DNA from 2 places in the Clostridium sp. HMP27 genome. Region 2 is predicted to be linked to the other one. Evidence: a T-box and tRNA genes for the amino acid it is inferred to sense, from the RefSeq annotation. Region 2 holds a T-box; the other holds one or more tRNA genes.

Region 1 (13,268 bases), on a different contig from region 2:
CAAGGCTGGCATTGTAGAAACTATAGAACTTAGAATAACAAGAGTAAGAGATTTCAATGGAGACTTACATATACTTCCCAATGGTATTATAAGTAATGTAACAAATCATTCTAGAGGAAATGTAAGGTTTCTTCTTGATATAAGTATTTCAAATGATGAAAGTTTAGATAAAGTAATCAATATGATAAAAGAAATATGCAAGGAATTTAAGATAGAAAATAAAAACATAGTAGAAGGGCCGAAAGTTGTAGGAGTTACAGCAATGAATGAAACTTCATTTACTATAAGAGTAGTAGGAAAGTCTAAGCCTTTAACACATTGGGATGTTGAAGTAGAATTAAGAGAAAAAATAATGCATTTATTAGATAGAGAAAATATTAAGAGACCATATACTAAAATGAAAATAATAAAGGAGGAACAAAATGGTTAAAATTTTTAATTTGGGAGATATTGTTGAAATGAAAAAAGATCACCCTTGCGGAAGTAAAGAGTGGGAAATTATACGAATGGGAGCAGATATAAAAATAAAATGCTGCGGATGTGGAAGAATAATAATGCTTCCAAGAAGTAAATTTGAAAAGGATATGAAAAAGGTAGTAAAATGTAGCAACGAAGAAAATAAAGAAGATATTTTAAAATAGATATAAAAACTATTGATTTTTATAAAAATAGATGATAAAATATATCGGTAGTCCCTGCTGTGAAAATCACAGCCGTAAGTCCAAGGGGAGGAGGTGAAATCTAATGAGAAAATATGAAACTATATTTATACTTAATCCATCATTAGATGAGGAAGCAGTTAAAGCAACTGTGGAAAAATTTAAAGGTGTTATTGAAAGCAATGGTGGAGCAGTAGAAAATGTTGATTTCTGGGGAAGAAGAAAATTAGCTTATGAAATTAACAAAATCAGCGAAGGTTATTATACATTATTTAACTTCAACGCTGGCCCAGAATTACCAAAAGAATTAGATAGATTATTTAGAATCAATGATTCAGTTATAAGACATATAATAGTTAAAGATGAAAAATAAGGTGTGGTGCTAAAATGAATAAAGTAGTTTTAATAGGAAGGCTTACCAAAGATCCAGAGTTAAAATTTACTCCTGGAAATGGTACAGCAGTAGCCACCTTTACATTAGCTGTCGATAGAAGATTTTCTAAAGATGGTAATAGAGAAGCGGACTTTATCCCTGTAGTGGTATGGGGAAAACAAGCAGAATCTACAGCTAATTACATGAGCAAAGGTAAACTTATGGGAGTTAGCGGTAGAATTCAAACAAGAAGTTATGAAGCTAAGGACGGAACTAGAAGGTACATAACCGAGATAGTTGCAGAAGAGGTTCAATTTCTTGAATGGGGAAACAGACAATCTACGGCAGACCAAATCAATGGAGGCTACCCACAGACTGGTATGCCAGGAGGATTTGATGGTTCCTATTCCGATGATATCACTCCTATAGATGATGGAGAGATACCATTTTAATAATAAAGGAGGGTTGAAAAATGAGCAGAGAATCTGGTAGAGATAGAGATAGAGATAGAGATAACGGAAACAGAAGATCTTCTGGAAAAATGAGAAGATCAAGAAGAAAGGTTTGTATGTTCTGTGTAGACAAAGCAGAAAGCATTGACTACAAAGATATAAACAAATTAAGAAAGTATATAACTGAAAGAGGAAAGATTCTTCCAAGAAGAATTTCCGGAACTTGTGCAAAACATCAGAGAGCACTTACAGATGCAATAAAGAGAGCAAGAAACATAGCTTTATTACCATTCACAACAGAATAATAAAGTTTATATAGATTGCTTAAAGAAAGGATTTATCCTTTCTTTTTTTTATATACAATATAAATACATAATGAGCTTTAATCGATATATAACCTTGTGCAATAAAGGATTATAAATGGTAAAATGGAATATAATTATTGTAAAATATTTATAGTAAACTTATAATTATATTATGTGTATAACTTTAGATAACCGGGTTTTAGTAAAAAGGAATTAAAAGAGGTGAAAACATGAAAAAGGATGATTTTAATATAATGCATAACATAAAAGTAATAGAGGAACTAAAGGCAGAACTGTTATGTTTAATAGGAGATTTTTTTAGATTATTAACTCGTGGAAGTAATGTAGCTCAAGAAGCTATACTTGACTGCATTGCAGGGTCAATAACAGTATTATATATATTAGCAGAAAGACTTGGATATTCTTATACTGCAGTGGATGAAAATATGAAAAGAAAATTAAAGATGGGAATACTCGAGGAAGATAAAGTAGAAAAGGAAAATAAGGATTTAAGTAGATTATATTCCCATCTTAAGGAAAGGCAGTAAGGTGGAATAATATGAAAGATCAAAAATATGCTACTAAAAGTACTGTAGAAGCGGGAATTATGACATGTATTATTTTAATTTTAATGTTAATAAATATATACATGCCTATATTTTCATATGTATTAAAGTTTATTCTTCCAATCCCAGTAACATTGCTATATTTAAGACATAATTCAAAGGTTACATTTACAGCTTTAGCTGCAAGTGGTATATTAATTTCTTTAATTAACAACCCGCTATCCGGATTAACTAGTGCAATAATGTTTGGTCTTACAGGTATTGCATTAGGTTATAGTATAAAAAGAGAACTAAGTGTACCTACCACTATAATGCTTTTAGCATTGGCATCTTTAATAGGATCTGTTATTGACTTTACTGTATATATAACATTAATTAGTGGAACAAGTGTAACAAAATTTATGAGTGAAGTTGTTAGGACTATAAATGAATCTATGAATATGAGTATAAGTTTTTACGAGAAAATGGGAATGCCATCAGAGCAAATTAAGATGTTTAAAAGTATGATAGGTATTTTTACAGTAGATTATATGATGAAGCTTATACCATCAGCTCTTCTTATTTCTTCGGTTATATTTGCATTTTTAAGTTATATAATTACTCGATTAATACTCAGAAAATTAGGATATAATATAAAGGAAATGCCTAAGTTTTCCAAGATGTATATTGATATAAGATTTGTAACAATATTAGCTATAACAATGCTTATAGGAATAATACTTATAAGGTTAAATATAGCTGTAGGGGAGTATATATCGATTTCCTCAGAGTTAATGCTTTTGTATACATTTTTATTTGATGGAATAGCACTAGTAACTTATTATCTCAGTAATAAATTAAGTTTATCCAAGGGAGTTATTGTTGCATTAATAGTATTTACAACAGTTTCTCAATTAGCAATTGTGTATATAATACTTGGAGTAATAGATATCATTGCAGATTTTAGGAAGCTTGACCCAAATAGGATTTGGAAAACAAGTTAATGGGGGTCCCGTATGGATAATAATTATAATTATTTTTTTACTACCAACAAAATTTATATGATAATGATAGCTATATTGGTTATGTTTGTAAGTTATTATAATTATATAATTGGTTTATTAGCTAGCTTTATATATATTGGTCTTATAGTATACAATATAAGAACAAATAAAACTAAGAAAAACAAGTGGAAAAAGTTTATAGAAAATTTTTCTTTAAACATGGATAATGCCACTAGAAATACATTGGTAAATTTACCTTTTCCAATGCTTATAATAGGAAAAAAGGGAAATATATTGTGGTATAATCAAAATTTCTCCCAAGTTTTAAGTAACCAAGATATACTAGATAAAAATATAAATGATTTTATAAAAGAACTAAATATAAGGCAAGTATTAGAAGGTAAAAAAAATTCATTTAAATATGTAAAACTACAGGATAGTTACTTCGATATTTATACTAATATAGTTGAAGGTAATGAAAGTAAGGTAAGTAATAAAGAAAAGATGATTCTTGTATACCTATATGATGTAACAGATTTTTATCATATGATGACAAGTGTTGATGAAAATAAGGAAACTGTAATGCTTATTGAGGTAGATAATTTAGATGAAGTGATAAAAAGTACTGAAGAAGATAAGAAACCTATTTTGATAGCAGAAATAGAAAAAGTTATTAATAGCTATTCTCAAAATCTTAATGCTATGTCAAAAAAATACGATTCAAATAAATATGTATTATCTGTTCAAAACAAGTATATTCAAAAAGAAATGGAAAAAAAGTTCGATGTCTTAGATAATATACGTGAAATAGACATAGGAAATAAGCTTACAGTAACTTTAAGCATAGGTATAGGACGAGGTGGAAAAAATCCTATAGAAAATCAAAAGTTTGCAGCATCAGCTAAAGATTTGGCCCTTGGAAGAGGGGGAGATCAAGCGGTTGTAAAAAATGGAGAGAAACTTTCCTTTTATGGAGGAAAAACTAAGGAAGTAGAAAAAAGAACTAAGGTGAGAGCTAGAGTTATAGCTCATGCTCTTTTAGATCTTATAAATGAAAGTAGTGCAGTTCTTATTATGGGTCATGTAAATATGGATATAGATTGTCTAGGAGCAGCAGTTGGTATTTATAGTACTGTTAATTCTCTAAATAAGCAATGTAATATAGTATTAGATGAAGTAAATAACAGTATTAAAATAATAATGGAAAAACTTAAGAATGAAAAGGATTATAATAATGCATTTATAAGTACAATTGATGCTATAGATAAGTTAGATGAAGATACATTACTTATATTAGTGGATGTTCATAGTAAGGGCTATGTGGAAGATATAAGATTAGTAGAAAAGGCAAAGAAAACGGTTATAATAGATCATCATAGAAAGTCCTCTAATTTTGTAGAAGGAACTTTATTGAGTTATATAGAGCCATATGCTTCATCTACTTCAGAAATGGTAACAGAAATGATACAATATATGAGTGACAAGCCACAATTAAAGATATTAGAAGCTGAGGCTTTGCTTGCAGGAATATGTGTAGATACAAAAAACTTTTATTTTAAGACAGGGGTAAGGACTTTTGAGGCTGCCTCTTTTTTAAGAAAGTTAGGTGCTGATACCATAGATGTTAAGAAGTTATTTTCAGATGACTTAGACACTTATTTAAAAAGATATGAGATAATAAAGTCAGCTGAAGTAATAAATGGAATTGCCATATCAATATGCCCGCCGGATATAGAAAATATTGTATTAGCTGCACAAGCAGCGGATGAACTACTAAATATTACAGGTATTCATTCATCATTTGTTTTTGCTAAAATAGAAGATGATATACACATAAGTGGTCGTTCCTTAGGAGATATAAATGTGCAGGTAATACTGGAAGCTTTAGGTGGTGGTGGGCACATGACTATGGCAGGAGCTAAATTAAAGTCTAATACAATAGAAGAAGCTGTAGAAAAATTAAAAAATGCTATAGATAAATACTTAAGGGAAGGTGACTATAAATGAAGGTAATATTATTACAAGATGTTAAAAAGTTGGGAAAGAAAGGTGATGTAGTTAATACATCTGATGGATATGCAAGGAATTTCTTATTTCCAAGGAAATTAGCAATAGAGGCAAACGATTCTAATATGCATGTGTTAAACAATAAAAAGGAAGCAGAAAGAAGACAAAAGACTGCAGAAATAGAACAGGCACAAAAGTTAGCTAAAGAAATACAAGGCAAGGAAATACTTATTAAAGTTAAAACTGGAGAACATGGAAGATTATTTGGGTCCATAACAGGTAAAGACATTTCAGAGGAGTTAAAGAAAAAGTTTAATATAGATATAGATAAGAAAAAGATAGTAGTTGATATTATAAGACAGTTAGGAACTTATGAGGTAGAAGTAAAAATATACCCTGAAATTTCTACAAAGATTAAAGTTGTTGTGGACCATCAATAAGGAGGATATGAGTTGAAATCTCAATTTGTTGGTGAATTTGAAAAGGATATAGTTGATTCTCTATCCATGGAAACACAAGTAAATGTGTTGTGGGAAATGCTGGGCAAAATAGTAGATGAAAAAACTATAAAATCACGAATAGTTAAATATAAGTTGCAAAAATATATCAGTGGTGTAGATCCATATAAAAGGTTATATGCCTTAAATAAGATAATAAGTGATGGAAAAGGTATAGAAATCGTTCCAGATAAAAAAAGTGTATATGACGCTCTTCAAAATACAAATGAATGGATATCACAAATACTTGCTAAAAGATATGTTCAAAGTAATATTGAGAAAGAAGTGGAAACTCTTTTAAATGAGAAGCAAGAAAAATATATAGACGAGATAAGGCTTGGAATAATTAAAAAGCAAAAGGGACCAGAAAATGCAAAGACACTTAAAAAGTATGCTCAGTTAGAAGTTTTGGATTCACAAAAGCTTACTAAAAATATTCAATCTCTTTTAAGACCAGAGTGTTTTGATGAGATTGTAGGTCAGGAAAGGGCTATAAAATCATTGCTTTCTAAAATTGCATCGCCTTACCCTCAGCATATAATACTCTATGGACCTCCAGGAGTAGGTAAAACTACTGCTGCAAGATTGGCCTTAGAAGAAGCAAAGAAAATGAAGAATACTCCATTTAAAGAAGAGTCAAACTTTGTTGAAGTGGATGGTACTACTTTAAGATGGGATCCTAGAGAAATAACTAATCCCTTACTTGGATCTGTTCATGATCCTATATATCAAGGAAGTAAGAGAGATTTAGCAGAAATCGGAGTACCTGAACCAAAGCCAGGCCTGGTAACAGAAGCTCATGGAGGAGTTCTATTTATTGATGAAATAGGGGAACTAGACAATATACTTCAAAATAAGCTTCTTAAGGTTTTAGAAGATAAAAGAGTTGAGTTTTCATCTTCTTATTATGACCCAGATGATGAAAGTACACCTAAGTATATTAAATACTTATTTGATAAAGGGGCTCCTGCAGACTTTATACTTATAGGAGCAACTACTAGGGAACCTGAAGAAATAAATCCTGCCTTAAGATCAAGATGTACTGAGGTATATTTTGAGCCGTTGACCCCGAAGGATATAGAAATTATAATTGAAAATGCAGCAAAAAAGTTAAATATAGAAATGGAAGATGGATTAGCAGAAATTATAAGTAGATATACCATAGAAGGAAGAAAAGCAGTAAATATACTTGCAGATGTATATGGATATGTACTATACAAGAATAATATAGATGCTAATGAAAAAGTAAGTATATCACTAGAGGATTTAAAACAAGTTATATCCATAAATAGGCTTACTCCGTATGAAGAAGTGCAAAATGGAGATAAGTATGAAATAGGTCACATTTATGGACTAGGAGTTAGTGGATATATAGGTTCTACCATTGAAATTGAAGCAGCTGTATTTGATGCTAAAGAAAAAGGACAAGGCAAGGTAAGATTTAATGATACTGCAGGTTCTATGGCTAAGGATTCAGTATTTAATGCTGCATCTGTAATAAGAAAGATAACCGATAAGGATATGAGTGATTATGATATACATGTAAATATAATAGGTGGAGGACGTATTGATGGTCCTTCAGCAGGTGCTGCTATTACTATGTGTATAATAAGCTCGCTGTTAAATAAACCTATAAAACAAGATATTGCAATAACAGGAGAAATATCTTTAAGAGGAAAAGTTAAGCCTGTAGGGGGCATATTTGAAAAAATATACGGTGCTAGAAGAAAAGGTATAAGACAAATTATAATACCTAAGGACAATAGTAAAGAAGTCCCTGTGGGTTTAAAGGATATAGAAGTAAAGGCAGTAGAAGATATAGAGGAATTAATGAAGCTAGTGTTTAAAGACTAAGGAGAGATGAGGTTTGGATACATCAGTATTAAGAAGCATGCCCCATAATTTAGAGGCAGAACAAAGTGTGCTTGGTTCCATGATCATAGACAAAACCTCAATAGCACAATCAGCAGAAGTTTTACAAGCCTCAGATTTTTATAAAGATGCTCATCAAGTAATATTTAATGCAATAATGGACTTATATCAAAAGGATACAGCGGTAGATTTGATAACTCTCACAGAACATTTGCAATCAAAGGAGAGACTTGAAGATGCTGGAGGAATAACTTATATAAGTCAGGTTTGTACTTCGGTTATCTCTACAGCTAATCTTCAATCTTATATAAAGATTGTTAAAGATAAATCTACACTAAGGAAACTTATACGTGCATCTACTGATATTATAGAACAAAGTTATAATAAGCAAGATGATGTAGCTTCTGTTGTAGATATAGCAGAAAAAAAGATTTTTGATATAGGGAGTAACAGAGATACAAGTGAGTTTGAGGCCATGAACACTGTACTTGAAAGAGGATTTTTAGAAATAGAACGACTCTTTAATAATAAAGGCGGTGTAACAGGCGTACCTTCAGGTTTCCCTGAGCTGGATTCTAAAACTTCTGGTTTTCAAAGAGGAGATATGGTGCTAATTGCAGCTAGACCTTCTATGGGAAAGACAACTTTTGCCCTTAACTTAGCAGAATATGCAGCACTTAGAGAAGGAAAAAGTGTGGCTGTGTTTTCACTGGAAATGTCTAAGGAACAGCTAGCATATAAACTCCTATGTTCACAAGCTAATGTAGATATGTTAAAGCTTAGAACAGGAAATTTGGAGGATAAGGATTGGGAAAGTATAGCAAAAGCATCAGGACCACTCTCAACAGCTAGAATATTTATAGATGATACCGCAGGTATCTCTGTTATGGAAATGAGATCTAAATGTAGAAAGTTAAAGATAGAACATGGAATAGATTTAATACTTATAGATTATCTACAGCTTATGTCAGGAAGCAGGGGTAATGAAAGTAGACAACAAGAGGTATCTGAAATATCTAGATCTATTAAGGCACTGGCAAAGGAAATGCAATGTCCTGTAATAGCATTATCTCAGCTTTCTCGTGCTCCTGAACAAAGAACAGATCATAGACCAATGTTATCTGACTTAAGAGAGTCAGGTTCTATAGAGCAGGATGCGGATTTAGTTATGTTCTTATATAGGGATGAGTACTATAATAAGGAAACTGAAGAGAAAAACGTAGCAGAATGCATTATAGCTAAACAAAGAAATGGTCCTACTGGAACAGTTAAACTGGCATGGTTAGGGCAATATAGTAAGTTTGGTAGATTAGATGTTATACATCAAGAATAAGAAACAAGTAGGGATTACCTACTTGTTTTTTTAATTCATGAATTGATGTAAATGTATAATTATGGTAGTATATATATGGAGTATGCTCCTGTAGCACAGTTGGTAGTGCAACTGATTCGTAATCAGTAGGTCGCAGGTTCGATTCCTGTCGGGAGCACCAAGTTATTGAAATTTAAGGGGGATTTTTAGCAATAAAGCAATTATTAAATTTAACTTAATATATAAACTTATCACCATAAAAGCCGGGTTTTGTATTATAATATAGTCATAGCTTGTACTAACTTATATAAAAAAATGGAGGCCGGTTATGGTTAAAGAGTTAAAGCGTATTAATTTATTTTTTATTATTTTAATGGCATTTAGCATGGTTATGTATTTCCCTGTTAATAAGGTTAAGGCAGGAGATAATAATACAGTAATTATAAGTGATACTCAAGGAGATAATGAGAATGCGGTAATTACTAATGATGTTAAAGAGCCTAACACTACTGAGGAGATTCTAGAAAATCCAGGGCAAGAAAATTCTATATTAAAAGATGCAACAATAGAAATAGATAAGCAAAGGATTTTTGAAAAGGATAGGGCAGTACTTATTATAAAATCTGCTTATGAGAAAGAAGTTCAATATAAGGTCGTATTGCAGTCAATAGATAAAAATGAGTGGAAAGATATTACGATTAATTATTCAGAAGGCATTAAGACTAAGGATAGTTATGTTAAGGTAATGCCTCAACTTTTATCAGGTAAATATAAGGTATATGTCTTTGCTAAACTTTTAGATTCAGAAGGAACTAAATCCATGCAAATTGGAGCTGCAGAAGTTAAATATGAGGATTTAAAAGTACTAGATGTAACATCTGAGCAAGATATATTACCACAATTAAAGGCTAACTTAAGCTCAAGCAGTGTATACGAAGGAGATAAAATAACATTAAGATTAACTTCTAACCTTAATGATTATGTTCAATATAAGGCTTTTATATATTCAAATAGTAGTAAAAAGTGGTCTGAAGTAACTTCAGCATACTCAACTGCATATTTAGGAACTCAAGAATCAAAAATAGAAATAAGTAATCTTGCTTTAGGAGATTATAAAGTACAGATTAGGGTAAAAAAAGCTAATATACCAGGAAAGTATAAAGATTCATTAGGAGATTATGATTCATTACAGAGTTATGATGTTAAAGTTGTAAAGAGGCCGGCACCACCTAAGCCAGCATATCCAGAAGCACCTAAAATTGAGTCAGTTTATGTAGGCAATGCTAGTGAGGTTGAACGAATTAATGTAAGACAAAGTGCAAGCACCTCTTCTAAAATATTAGGATATATTTATGGTAGTACTCAGGTGTTAAATATATTGGGAACAAGCGGAGACTTCTATTATGTACAAACAAGAGACTATGAAACTTCAAACATTATAAAGGGATATATAAGAAAAGATTACGTTAAGAAGACAACTCCTGTGAATTCATATAGTATAGTAGTAGATATAAGTGATCAGAAGGTATATATATATAAATCGGGGCAGCTTTATAAAACCTTTATATGTTCAACAGGTGGATATTATACACCTACTCCTACAGGAAAATATTTAACAGGGGCAAGGGGACCATCCTTTGGTCAAGATAAGGGATATATATGTTATAATTTTATAAGAATAAATTATGATTATTTGTTCCATAGTGTACTTCATAACTTAGATGGTTCTATTATGACATCTGAATATGAAAAGCTTGGAACAAGAGCATCTCATGGATGCATAAGATTACCTGATGCATATATTAAGTGGATGTATGATAATATTCCACGTAATGCTTTAGTAGTAATACAAGATTAAAATGATATAACAAAAAAAGGGGAGCAAGATTTGCTCTCCTTTTTTCAGTACCTAAAACATTTTCACGGTTTCATATATATTTACATAACTGTTTAATGAAAAATTCTTATAAATTAATTCTAAATTTGTAAGCATAGTGAAAATCCTGTGTTTGCATTGCAAAAACATGTGTTTCCAATAATTGAACAGAATTATTCTAGCATTTAAAGGTATATATGTCAATAAAAAATTCATAATTAAGCTTAAGTTGCCTATACTAAATAAAATAAAGCAGTTGTATGTTTATTTTATATATGATAGCATTATTGTATAATTAACATATCATTATAGTATTGATGAGGTGAAATTATGACAAGTAAGTTTTTAATGATACATACTAGTGTATTACCCAATGTATTTGAAAAGGTTTTAGAAGTAAAAGAGTTAATGAAATCAGGAAAGGTAAAAGAGATAACTGAAGCAGTAAAAATTATTGGTATAAGTAGAAGTACTTATTATAAATATAAAGATTATGTATTTGCTGTCTCAGAAAATCTAAATACTAGAAAAGTTATAATAGCTTTAACCTTAGATCATGAACCGGGAACTCTTTCAAAGATATTAGATAAGGTTGCTTTTTATAAGGGAAACATATTAACCATAAATCAGGAAATCCCAATTAATAATTCAGCAAATGTAAATATTACATTTGATATGTCAAGTTTAAATGTAGAATTAAATGAATTTTTAGATGAGATTAGAGACATGAATCATGTAATAAAGCTTGAATTAGTGGCTATGGATTAATAATGCTTAGTAAAGCGGTAAAAGAGATGTTGCAAGTTATGCTTCATCTCTTTTTTTTATATATAGCATTAAATAGTTAAAAAATGCTACAAGTGCACTTATAACTGCTAAGTATAGAATGTATCTTCCATATAAGATATTAAAGCTTAAAACTAGTATGGCTAAATAAAAAATAAGTGTAGACACTTTTCCAAAGATATTAGAAGGAATGATAAAGTTCTTATTATAAAGGAGAACTCCTGCGATAATCATAGCAACTTCTTTAATAGTTACAACTATCAAAATTACACTAGGTATTAAATTTTTTAATGTAAGGCAAGATAATACTGTTATTAGCATTAATTTATCAGCTAAAGGGTCTAATACTGTTCCCCACTTAGTTATCAAATTGTGTTTTCGGGCAATGTATCCATCTAATACATCAGTAAAACCTGCTATTAAAAAAGTATATATAGAATATGCAAAGCTATTAGTTATATTTGAAAAAAATATAAGAATAAATAATGGAATAAGGAACATTCTAAAAAGCGTAAGTAAATTAGGAATATTCATTTAAATCGCTCCTATATAATTAGTGTAAATCTTAATAAATGGTTATATTAATATTATAACAATGTATATAATAATTGATAATGAATTTATATAAAATATTAAACAAATTTTTGAAATATATAAAAAGTTAATTATAGATATTTTTGACGAATTTTAAGACAAATACACCTTCAAATATTCGTATATGTATTGACGGATGATTTTAAATTTGCTACCATGATACGGGAGGGGATAGTATGAAAAATAAGTATGATATAATAGTAATAGGTGCTGGCCCTGCAGGTATATTTACAGCTTTAGAGATTACTAAATTGAGGCCAGAGATAAATGTTCTTATAATAGATAAAGGAAGAAATATAGAAAAGAGAGCATGTCCCGCTAGAACTACAGGTAAATGTGTGAATTGTAATCCTTGTGGAATAACATTTGGATGGTCTGGTGCAGGGGCTTTTTCTGATGGAAAGCTTTCTTTAAGCCCTGAAGTTGGTGGAAGAATACTAGAATATTTTAGTGAAGAAGAGTGTAAGGACTTAATTAAATATTGTGATGATATATATCTAAAATTTGGAGCAAACGAAACAGTTTATGGATTAAATAATGAGAAAGTAGATAAAATAAAATATGAGGCAAGTAAACATAATATAAGACTTGTGGAATGCCCAGTAAGGCACTTGGGTACAGAGCTTGCTTATGATGTTTTAAGAGCCATGTATTATCACTTAATTAACAATACAAATACAGATTTTAGTGAGTTAACAGAAGTTGAAGAGTTGTTAATGGAAGATGAAAAAATCAAAGGAATTACTATTAAGAATAAAGAAGGACTAAAAACCGTATATGCAGATTATGTTATAGCAGCGCCAGGAAGAGGTGGGGCTGAATGGCTTAATAAGCAGGCTAAGACTCACAATATAAAAACTAAAAATAATGCAGTTGATATAGGAGTCAGAGTTGAAGTGCCTAATTCCATTATGGATCACTTAACAAAGGACCTTTATGAGGCAAAGCTTGTTTATTATTCTGATGAATTTGAAAATAAGGTAAGA
Region 2 (7,768 bases):
TTTTAGTGCTTCTTCTACAAATCTAAAACCTTCTACCAAAAATTTTTTATTGAAAGTTCTATGCTTTTTTTCTTTAAGCTTCTTTACTTCCTTAATAGATGAATTATCTTTACTAGTTATCTTTTCCAAAAATACTCCACCTTTTTCTTATTTGCTATTTCCAATTTGGTTTTCTAATTTATTCAGCTCATCTGCACAGCCGATTGCAACTATTACGTCTCCAGCTTCTAACTTATCATCTGCCATAGGAGATACATTAATATCATTATCCTTTTTTACAGCAACTATATTTATTCCAAAATTAGCTCTTAAATTTAACTCTTGAAGAGTTTTTCCTTGCCATGCCTTTGGATTTGCTATTTCAGCTATGCTGTAATCTGGTGATAATTCTATATAGTCTAATATATTTGAAGATACTAAGTTATGAGCTACTCTGACTCCCATATCCCTTTCAGGAAGAACAACTCTATCTGCACCTATTTTGTAAAGTACCTTTGCATGAATCTCACTATTTGCCTTTGCTATTATAAGATCTACACCTAATTCTTTTAGCAATAAGGTCACCATAACACTAGATTGTAAATCCGAGCCTATGGTTACTACAGCCACATCAAAATTTCTTATTCCAAGAGATCTTAAAGTATTTTCATCTGTAGCATCTGCCTGCACAGAATGAGTAACACTATCCGATATATTTTGTACTGTTTCCTCATCTACATCTATTGCTAAAACATCATTACCTAGCGAATATAGTGTCTTAGCCACTGAAGTTCCAAATCTACCTAAACCTATAACAACAAACTGTTTCTTTGCCATAATAACACTCCTTATCCTACTAGTATCTTATCTTCAGGATATTTTATTTTATTTGAATTTACTCTATTAGCTAGAGCAAGAAATACAGTAAGTGGGCCTAACCTTCCACAATACATTGTAAATGCAACAATTATCTTTCCTGCAAAAGATAATTCAGTCGTAAGTCCTAATGACATACCTACTGTACCAAAGGCTGATGTTGCTTCATATAATATATACTCAAGCGATGCACTTGGTTCAGTTAAAGAAAGTAACATAATAACTGTTATTATCAATACTAATGCAATGATAGTAATTGATAAAGACTTATAAACAGTATCCTTTGCTAATCTCTTCTTGTATATTTCAGTATCTTCTCTGCCTTTTACAATACTAATCACAGTCATAGCCAAAACTCCTGCAGTAGTTATTTTAATACCTCCAGCAGTAGAGCCTGGTGCTCCACCTATAAACATTAAAATAATAGTTAAAAAGACTCCTGCATTAGTCATATCACTGGTAGAAATAGAATTAAATCCAGCAGTTCTTGGCGTTACAGCTGCAAAAAATGAAGATAAAACTTTTCCCTTAAAGGACATATTCTTCATAGTTCCCGGATTATTGCTTTCAAATATAAACATAAGTATAGTTCCAGTAACTAGTAAAAAAGCAGTAACTGAAAGAGCTACTTTTGAATGAAGTGATAGCTTTCTTAATCCTTTAAAGTTATAAATTTCTTGCCATACATAGAATCCTAGTCCACCTATTATTATAAGACTACCTATTGTTATAATTATAACAGTGTTATCTGCGTAAGGAGTAAGACTTCTGAACTCTCCCATAAGATCAAATCCTGCATTACAAAAGGCTGAAATAGAATGAAAAACACTATAATATATTCCTTTTACAAGTCCAAACTCAGGTATAAATTGAGTTGATAATAATAATGCTCCAGCTAGCTGTATTGAAAATGTAAAAATCAATACATACTTAGCCATTTTCACTAATCCCTGAAGTGAAAACGAATTAAGAGCCTCTTGCATAACTAATCTTTCTTTTAAGGTAATCCGTTTTCCTAGCAAAAGAGCTATTAATGTAGCAAAGGACATAAATCCTAATCCACCTATTTCAATCAAAAACATTATTACGGTTTTACCAAAATAGCTCCAATGAGTTCCTGTATCTACTGTTACAAGTCCCGTTACACACGTAGCCGAAGTAGAAACAAAAAGACAATCTATGAATGGAGTCCTGCTCCCATTCTGGGAGGCTATAGGTAAATTTAATAAAATTGCCCCTATCAATATAACCGTTGCAAAACCTACTGCTAAGATTTGCACCGGGGTAAGTTTAAAGTACTTCCCTATACTAATTTTCATTTTAAGCACCTCATGATTACTATAATTCCATGGCATTAACAATTATTATAGCATTGGCATACAAATTGTCAAACTTATGTAGATAATATTTATATAAATAATTCCGTAAAATTTAAAAAATGCAGCTTTAAAAGCTGCATTTTTTATTAAGCGTTAAGCTGTTTTTTTACTACTTCTACTAATTCTGCAAATGCCTTTGGATCATTTATAGCTATTTCAGAAAGCATCTTTCTGTTTATATCTATTCCTGAAAGCTTCATTCCATTCATGAATCTTGAATAAGAAAGACCATTCATTCTTGTTGCTGCATTAATTCTAGCTATCCATAGTTTTCTAAAGTCTCTTTTTCTTAACTTTCTTCCTACGTAAGCATTTCTTAATGCTCTTATAACTGATTCATTAGCTGTTTTGAATAACTTGCTTTTTGCTCCATAGTAACCTTTTGCAAGTTTTAACACTTTTTTATGATATTTACGAGCGTTCATAGCTCTTTTAACTCTTGCCATTTAATAAACCTCCTTCTAGCCTACCTATTATAGGTATGGTAATAATTTCTTCATTACTTTTTCCTGTGTTTCAGACACATATGCTGTCTGTCTTAAATTTCTTTTTGTCTTTGCACTCTTTTTAGTTAGGATATGGCTCTTGAAAGCTTTAGCTCTCTTTAGCTTTCCTGTTCCTGTAAGCTTAAATCTCTTTGCAGCAGCTTTTTTTGATTTCATTTTTGGCATAATCTTTTCCTCCTCTCAATATCAAGCCCTTTTAGGAGCTAAAATCATTGTCATATTTTTTCCTTCTAATTTAGCTGGCTTTTCAACTATACACACACCTTCAAGTTTTGTCAAAAATAAATCTAATATTTTTTTACCTAAATGTGAATATTCAGCTTCTCGGCCTCTAAATCTAACAGTTACTTTAACTTTATCTTCTGCAAGTAAAAATTTCCTTGCATTGTTAGCCTTAATTTCAATATCATGTTCCTCTATACTTGGGCTTAATCTAACTTCTTTAATGTTAACAACTTTTTGATTTTTCTTAGCCTCTTTGTCTTTTTTAGCCTGCTCATAAATGAATTTTCCATAATTCATTATCCTACAAACAGGAGGTTTAGCAGTAGGAGCTATCATTACTAAATCTAGTTCCTTCTCTTCTGCAATTTTTAGAGCCTCAGAGGAACTCAATATTCCCAATTGGTCGCCATTATCGCCAATTACTCTTAGCTCTTTTTCCCTTATATCTTCATTCATAAGGTAATCTTTACTAATAACATTCACCTCCCAAGAGAAATAAACATCAAATAAATGATTATTTTATGTATTAAAAAAAGGACGGCAAATGCCGTCCTTTTATATGCAACAAAATAAAAATTGCTATCCATATAACCCTACTAGCGATGCTGTAAGGTGAGAAACGGCTGGTTTCTTCTTAACACAACAAATTTTACTATAATATTATCTACTTGTCAACAAGTTTTTTATAAAGTGCATCCTTCAGTTGATTTACTTTTGATTTCTTCTTCTATCTTAGCTATGAAATCATTCAATTCCATTGCTCCTAAATCTCCGCCTTTTCTTGTTCTTAAGGCTATTTTTCCTGCTTGCATTTCCTTATCTCCTATTACAATCATATAAGGAATTTTTTGAAGCTGTGCTTCTCTTATCTTGTATCCTATTTTTTCATTTCTGTCATCTAATTCTACTCTTAATCCTCTTTCTTTAAGAGTTTCAACTATGTTTTTAGCATAATCTTTTTGTGAATCTGTTATATTCAATACTCTAATCTGTACTGGTGCAAGCCAAGTTGGGAATGCTCCAGCATAGTTTTCTATAAGTATTCCTATAAATCTTTCTATACTTCCAAATACAACTCTGTGAACCATAACTGGTCTATGTTTTTCTCCATCTGCTCCTACATAAGTTAAATCAAATCTTTCTGGCATTTGGAAATCAAGCTGTATAGTACCACACTGCCATGTTCTTCCTAAACAGTCTTTTAAGTGGAAATCTATTTTAGGGCCATAGAATGCTCCATCCCCTTCATTTACCTTATAACTTAATCCTGCGGCATTTAAAGCTTCTGCAAGTCCATTTGTAGCTGCTTCCCAATCTTCTTCACTACCCATTGAGTCCTCTGGTCTTGTAGATAATTCAACAAAATACTCAAAACCAAAGCTCTTATAAAATCCATCTATTAATTTAATTACATTTAATATTTCGTCTTTTATTTGCTCTCTAGTTAAAAAGATATGAGCATCATCTTGAGTAAAGTATCTTACTCTCATAAGACCATGTAAAGCTCCAGATAGTTCATGTCTGTGAACCATTCCTAGTTCACCAAGTCTAAGTGGAAATTCCTTATAAGAATGCATTGCGCTCTTATAAACAAGTATTGATCCTGGACAATTCATCGGCTTTACAGCAAAATCTTCTCCATCTATTTGTGTAAAATACATATTATCCTTATAGTGATCCCAGTGACCTGACTGATGCCATAATTTTTCATTTAATATAATAGGAGTTCTTATTTCTTGATATCCTGCTTTAGTATGTGTTTCTCTCCAGTAATTTTCAAGAAGATTTCTAACTACCATTCCCTTAGGATGGAAAAATGGGAATCCTGGACCTTCTTCATGTAGGCTGAATAAGTCTAATTCCTTACCTAGTTTTCTATGATCTCTCTTTTTAGCTTCTTCTAACATATGTAGGTATTCTTCTAATTCACTCTTTTTAGTGAATGCTGTTCCGTATATTCTTTGAAGCATTTTATTTTTTTCGTCGCCTCTCCAATAAGCTCCTGCTACTGAAAGAAGTTTCATTGCCTTAACCTTTCCTGTAGATGGCACATGAGGGCCTGCACATAGGTCTGTAAAATCTCCCTGCTTATAGAAAGATATAACCGCATCCTCTGGAAGATCTTGAATTAATTCAACCTTATATAATTCATTATTTTCCTTCATTAATTTTATAGCATCTTCTCTTGAAAGTTCGAATTTTTCTAATGCATAATCTTCTTTTATTATATTTTGGATTTCTTTTTCTATCTTATCGAACATTTCTGGAGTAAAAGTAAAATCGGCGTCAAAATCATAGTAAAAACCTGTATCTATAGCAGGTCCTATTGCTAATTTTACTTCTGGGTAAAGTCTCTTCACTGCTTGAGCAAGTATATGTGAAGCAGTGTGTCTTAATGTTAATTTACCACCTTCATCTTCAAATGTTAATATTTCAAGAGAGCAGTCGTTATGTATTTCTGTCATTAACTCACTAGCCTCACCATTTATTTTTGCTCCTAATGCTTTTTTGTAAAGTGCAGGGCTTATCTTCATAGCTATATCCGCTACCTTAGTTCCCTTTTCAACCTCTAAAACTTTTCCATCTTTTAAAGTTACCTTAATCATAATATCCTCCTTATTTAATTTAAATATATTGCAAAAAATAAAAAATCCCCCCATACACTGGGACGATTTATAACCGTGGTTCCACCCAAATTAATAATACATATAATATATTATCTTCTTTGAACCCTTAACGCAGGCAACGGTAATACTTACTAAATTTCAGTATACAGCTCTAAGGTGGTTTTCAACAACATTATTAAGAAAATCTTTCAGCCAGTGAATTTTCCTCTCTAGTAATAATTTAATTGCTTACTCTTCCTTTTCATTGCTTTTTTTAATTATATTATTAACATTAAATTCTGTCAATAAAAACTGCGACTTTTACAACGGACTTTTTCTTTTTATTTTATTGCACATCTTACACTCACTACAAAATTCCACCTTTTGAAGAAACACCTTACTTATGGTGCTTATTATTTCTTGATTAAAAGAATTTTCCGAACAATGTATGACTATTTTTTCCGGACAATAAGTTATTAAATTACTTATAAGCATATCTTCAAAATTTACACCATTTAAAACTTCAGTACTTATTTTACTTTTATGTATATCAGCCATAAAACTTTCTGTTATATCATTGCCGTCTTTATCCCTAAGTATATATCTTCCCTCTATATCTATAATTATATTTAATTCATCTATTCTACTTTCTTGTATGTTTACGAAGTACTGAAGTAACTTTATAAATTCATCATATTCCTTTTCAACCATATGGTCTTCTACTATTTTTTCAAGTATGCCTTCTAAGTATATCTGCAATTCCTTCATCCTAAACATTACAAATCCATTTATATTTATTTCGTTATTTTCTTTTACACAATCTATTATCTTATCTATCATTTCATTTTTTCTATTTAAATAAAATATATTTTTATCATCTATTAAAAAAGTTTCGTTATTAAATATCTCTACACTTTTATTTTTTATTTCTATTATTTCCTCATCAGTAAGAAAAAAATAATTCTCTGCTAAAAAATCTAAAAGATTTTTTTTAAAAAATTCTTTTACAACTTCCCTATATAATATATTAGCTATATATAAATTAAAGATTTGAAAGTATTTTTCATTAAACTTTTCCTTAGCAAAATATATTTTAAGAAAGTGAGTGCTTTCATGTATGCTTTCCCATATTCCAACTTCTATTTCTTTATTTTTAAAATATTCTTTTAAGCTATTAACACTATCTATAATATCTTCTACTTCATTTTCATATACCAATGTAAAGTGCTCCATACTATTCTCACTCCTTTCTAGGATAGTATATGTGAAATTTAAAAGTGTATACATAGCATGCTTGAACATATTTCCCAGGAAATTTGACAAAAATAGCATAACTAACTTAATATGTAATATAGGTGAGAAATATGAAATATGCATTAGTAGATTATAGAATAAATCTTGTAGAAAAAAGCAATTTAGAAAAACTAGGATGCAAAGTATTAACTTGTCCTCCTTACGAAAAACTATATACGGCTGTATGCGGCCATCCCGATATACTTATTCATATAATAGATAAGGAAAGCATATTAGTACACAAAGATATGCCTACTGATTTTGTCGAATTGCTGAAATCTTTAAATTTCAATGTGTTAAAATCTAACTCATCAATTTCTGATAAATACCCTTACGATATTACACTAAATGCGGTTAACTTATCAAAACTATTTATGCATTACTTAAAATACACTGATGAAACATTGCTTAATAAAGTAAAAGATAAAATTTCAATAAATGTAAAACAAGGCTATACTAAATGCTCCACTGCTATAGTTTCTGAAAGAGCACTAATAACTAGTGATAAAAGCATAGCTAACTCTCTTAATAGCACCGATATTGATGTGCTTTTATTACCTCCAGGTGATATTGAACTTCCTGGGCTTGACTATGGCTTTATAGGAGGATGTTGCGGCAAAATAGATGATAATACCTTAGCCTTCTATGGGAACTTGTCTTATTACGCTTATGGCAAAGAAGTGCTATCATTTCTAGAAAAATATAATGTGAAACCTGTTTATTTAAGAAATGGAAAACTTATTGATAGAGGTAGCATCTTTGTAGTTGAGTGCCACTCACATGGCAAGTGGCAAGTTACAGATTAACAATCTGTTTATAACTTGCCACTTGCCACGTGGGTGGCACGAAAAAAAGCTTCTAGAATCTCTAGAAGCTTTTTTGTTATGGAGGCGCCACCCAGATT

Evidence for each region. A T-box is a leader RNA that pairs with one kind of tRNA and senses whether it is charged. The one in region 2 lies ahead of thrS (threonine--tRNA ligase), so its partner is inferred to be a tRNA-Thr.
Region 1: it encodes a tRNA-Thr, which carries the amino acid that the T-box ahead of thrS (threonine--tRNA ligase) is inferred to sense. The anticodon was not compared.

The regions. Positions count from the first base shown of each region.
Region 1 covers NZ_JMFY01000024.1:23,812-37,079, forward strand. The annotation lists gene DP68_RS12725 (mechanosensitive ion channel family protein) at 1-430, shown strand, start outside; gene DP68_RS12730 (DUF951 domain-containing protein) at 423-641, shown strand; gene rpsF (30S ribosomal protein S6) at 745-1,032, shown strand; gene DP68_RS12740 (single-stranded DNA-binding protein) at 1,047-1,484, shown strand; gene rpsR (30S ribosomal protein S18) at 1,505-1,789, shown strand; gene DP68_RS12750 (MazG-like family protein) at 2,020-2,337, shown strand; gene DP68_RS12755 (YybS family protein) at 2,349-3,338, shown strand; gene DP68_RS12760 (DHH family phosphoesterase) at 3,351-5,345, shown strand; gene rplI (50S ribosomal protein L9) at 5,342-5,785, shown strand; gene lonC (Lon family ATP-dependent protease) at 5,852-7,696, shown strand; gene DP68_RS12775 (replicative DNA helicase) at 7,710-9,047, shown strand; tRNA gene DP68_RS12780 (tRNA-Thr) at 9,132-9,207, shown strand; gene DP68_RS18980 (L,D-transpeptidase family protein) at 9,355-10,884, shown strand; gene DP68_RS12790 (ACT domain-containing protein) at 11,233-11,670, shown strand; gene pgsA (CDP-diacylglycerol--glycerol-3-phosphate 3-phosphatidyltransferase) at 11,707-12,222, opposite strand; gene DP68_RS12800 (FAD-dependent protein) at 12,459-13,268, shown strand, end outside.
Region 2 covers NZ_JMFY01000017.1:245-8,012, reverse strand. The annotation lists gene DP68_RS07810 (RNA methyltransferase) at 1-129, opposite strand, end outside; gene DP68_RS07805 (TrkA family potassium uptake protein) at 148-816, opposite strand; gene DP68_RS07800 (TrkH family potassium uptake protein) at 828-2,174, opposite strand; gene rplT (50S ribosomal protein L20) at 2,321-2,680, opposite strand; gene rpmI (50S ribosomal protein L35) at 2,708-2,905, opposite strand; gene infC (translation initiation factor IF-3) at 2,927-3,421, opposite strand; ribosomal protein L20 leader region at 3,489-3,607, opposite strand; gene thrS (threonine--tRNA ligase) at 3,649-5,571, opposite strand; T-box leader at 5,627-5,846, opposite strand; gene ytxC (putative sporulation protein YtxC) at 5,893-6,804, opposite strand; gene DP68_RS07770 (DUF6873 family GME fold protein) at 6,936-7,670, shown strand; tRNA gene DP68_RS07765 (tRNA-Cys) at 7,750-7,768, opposite strand, start outside.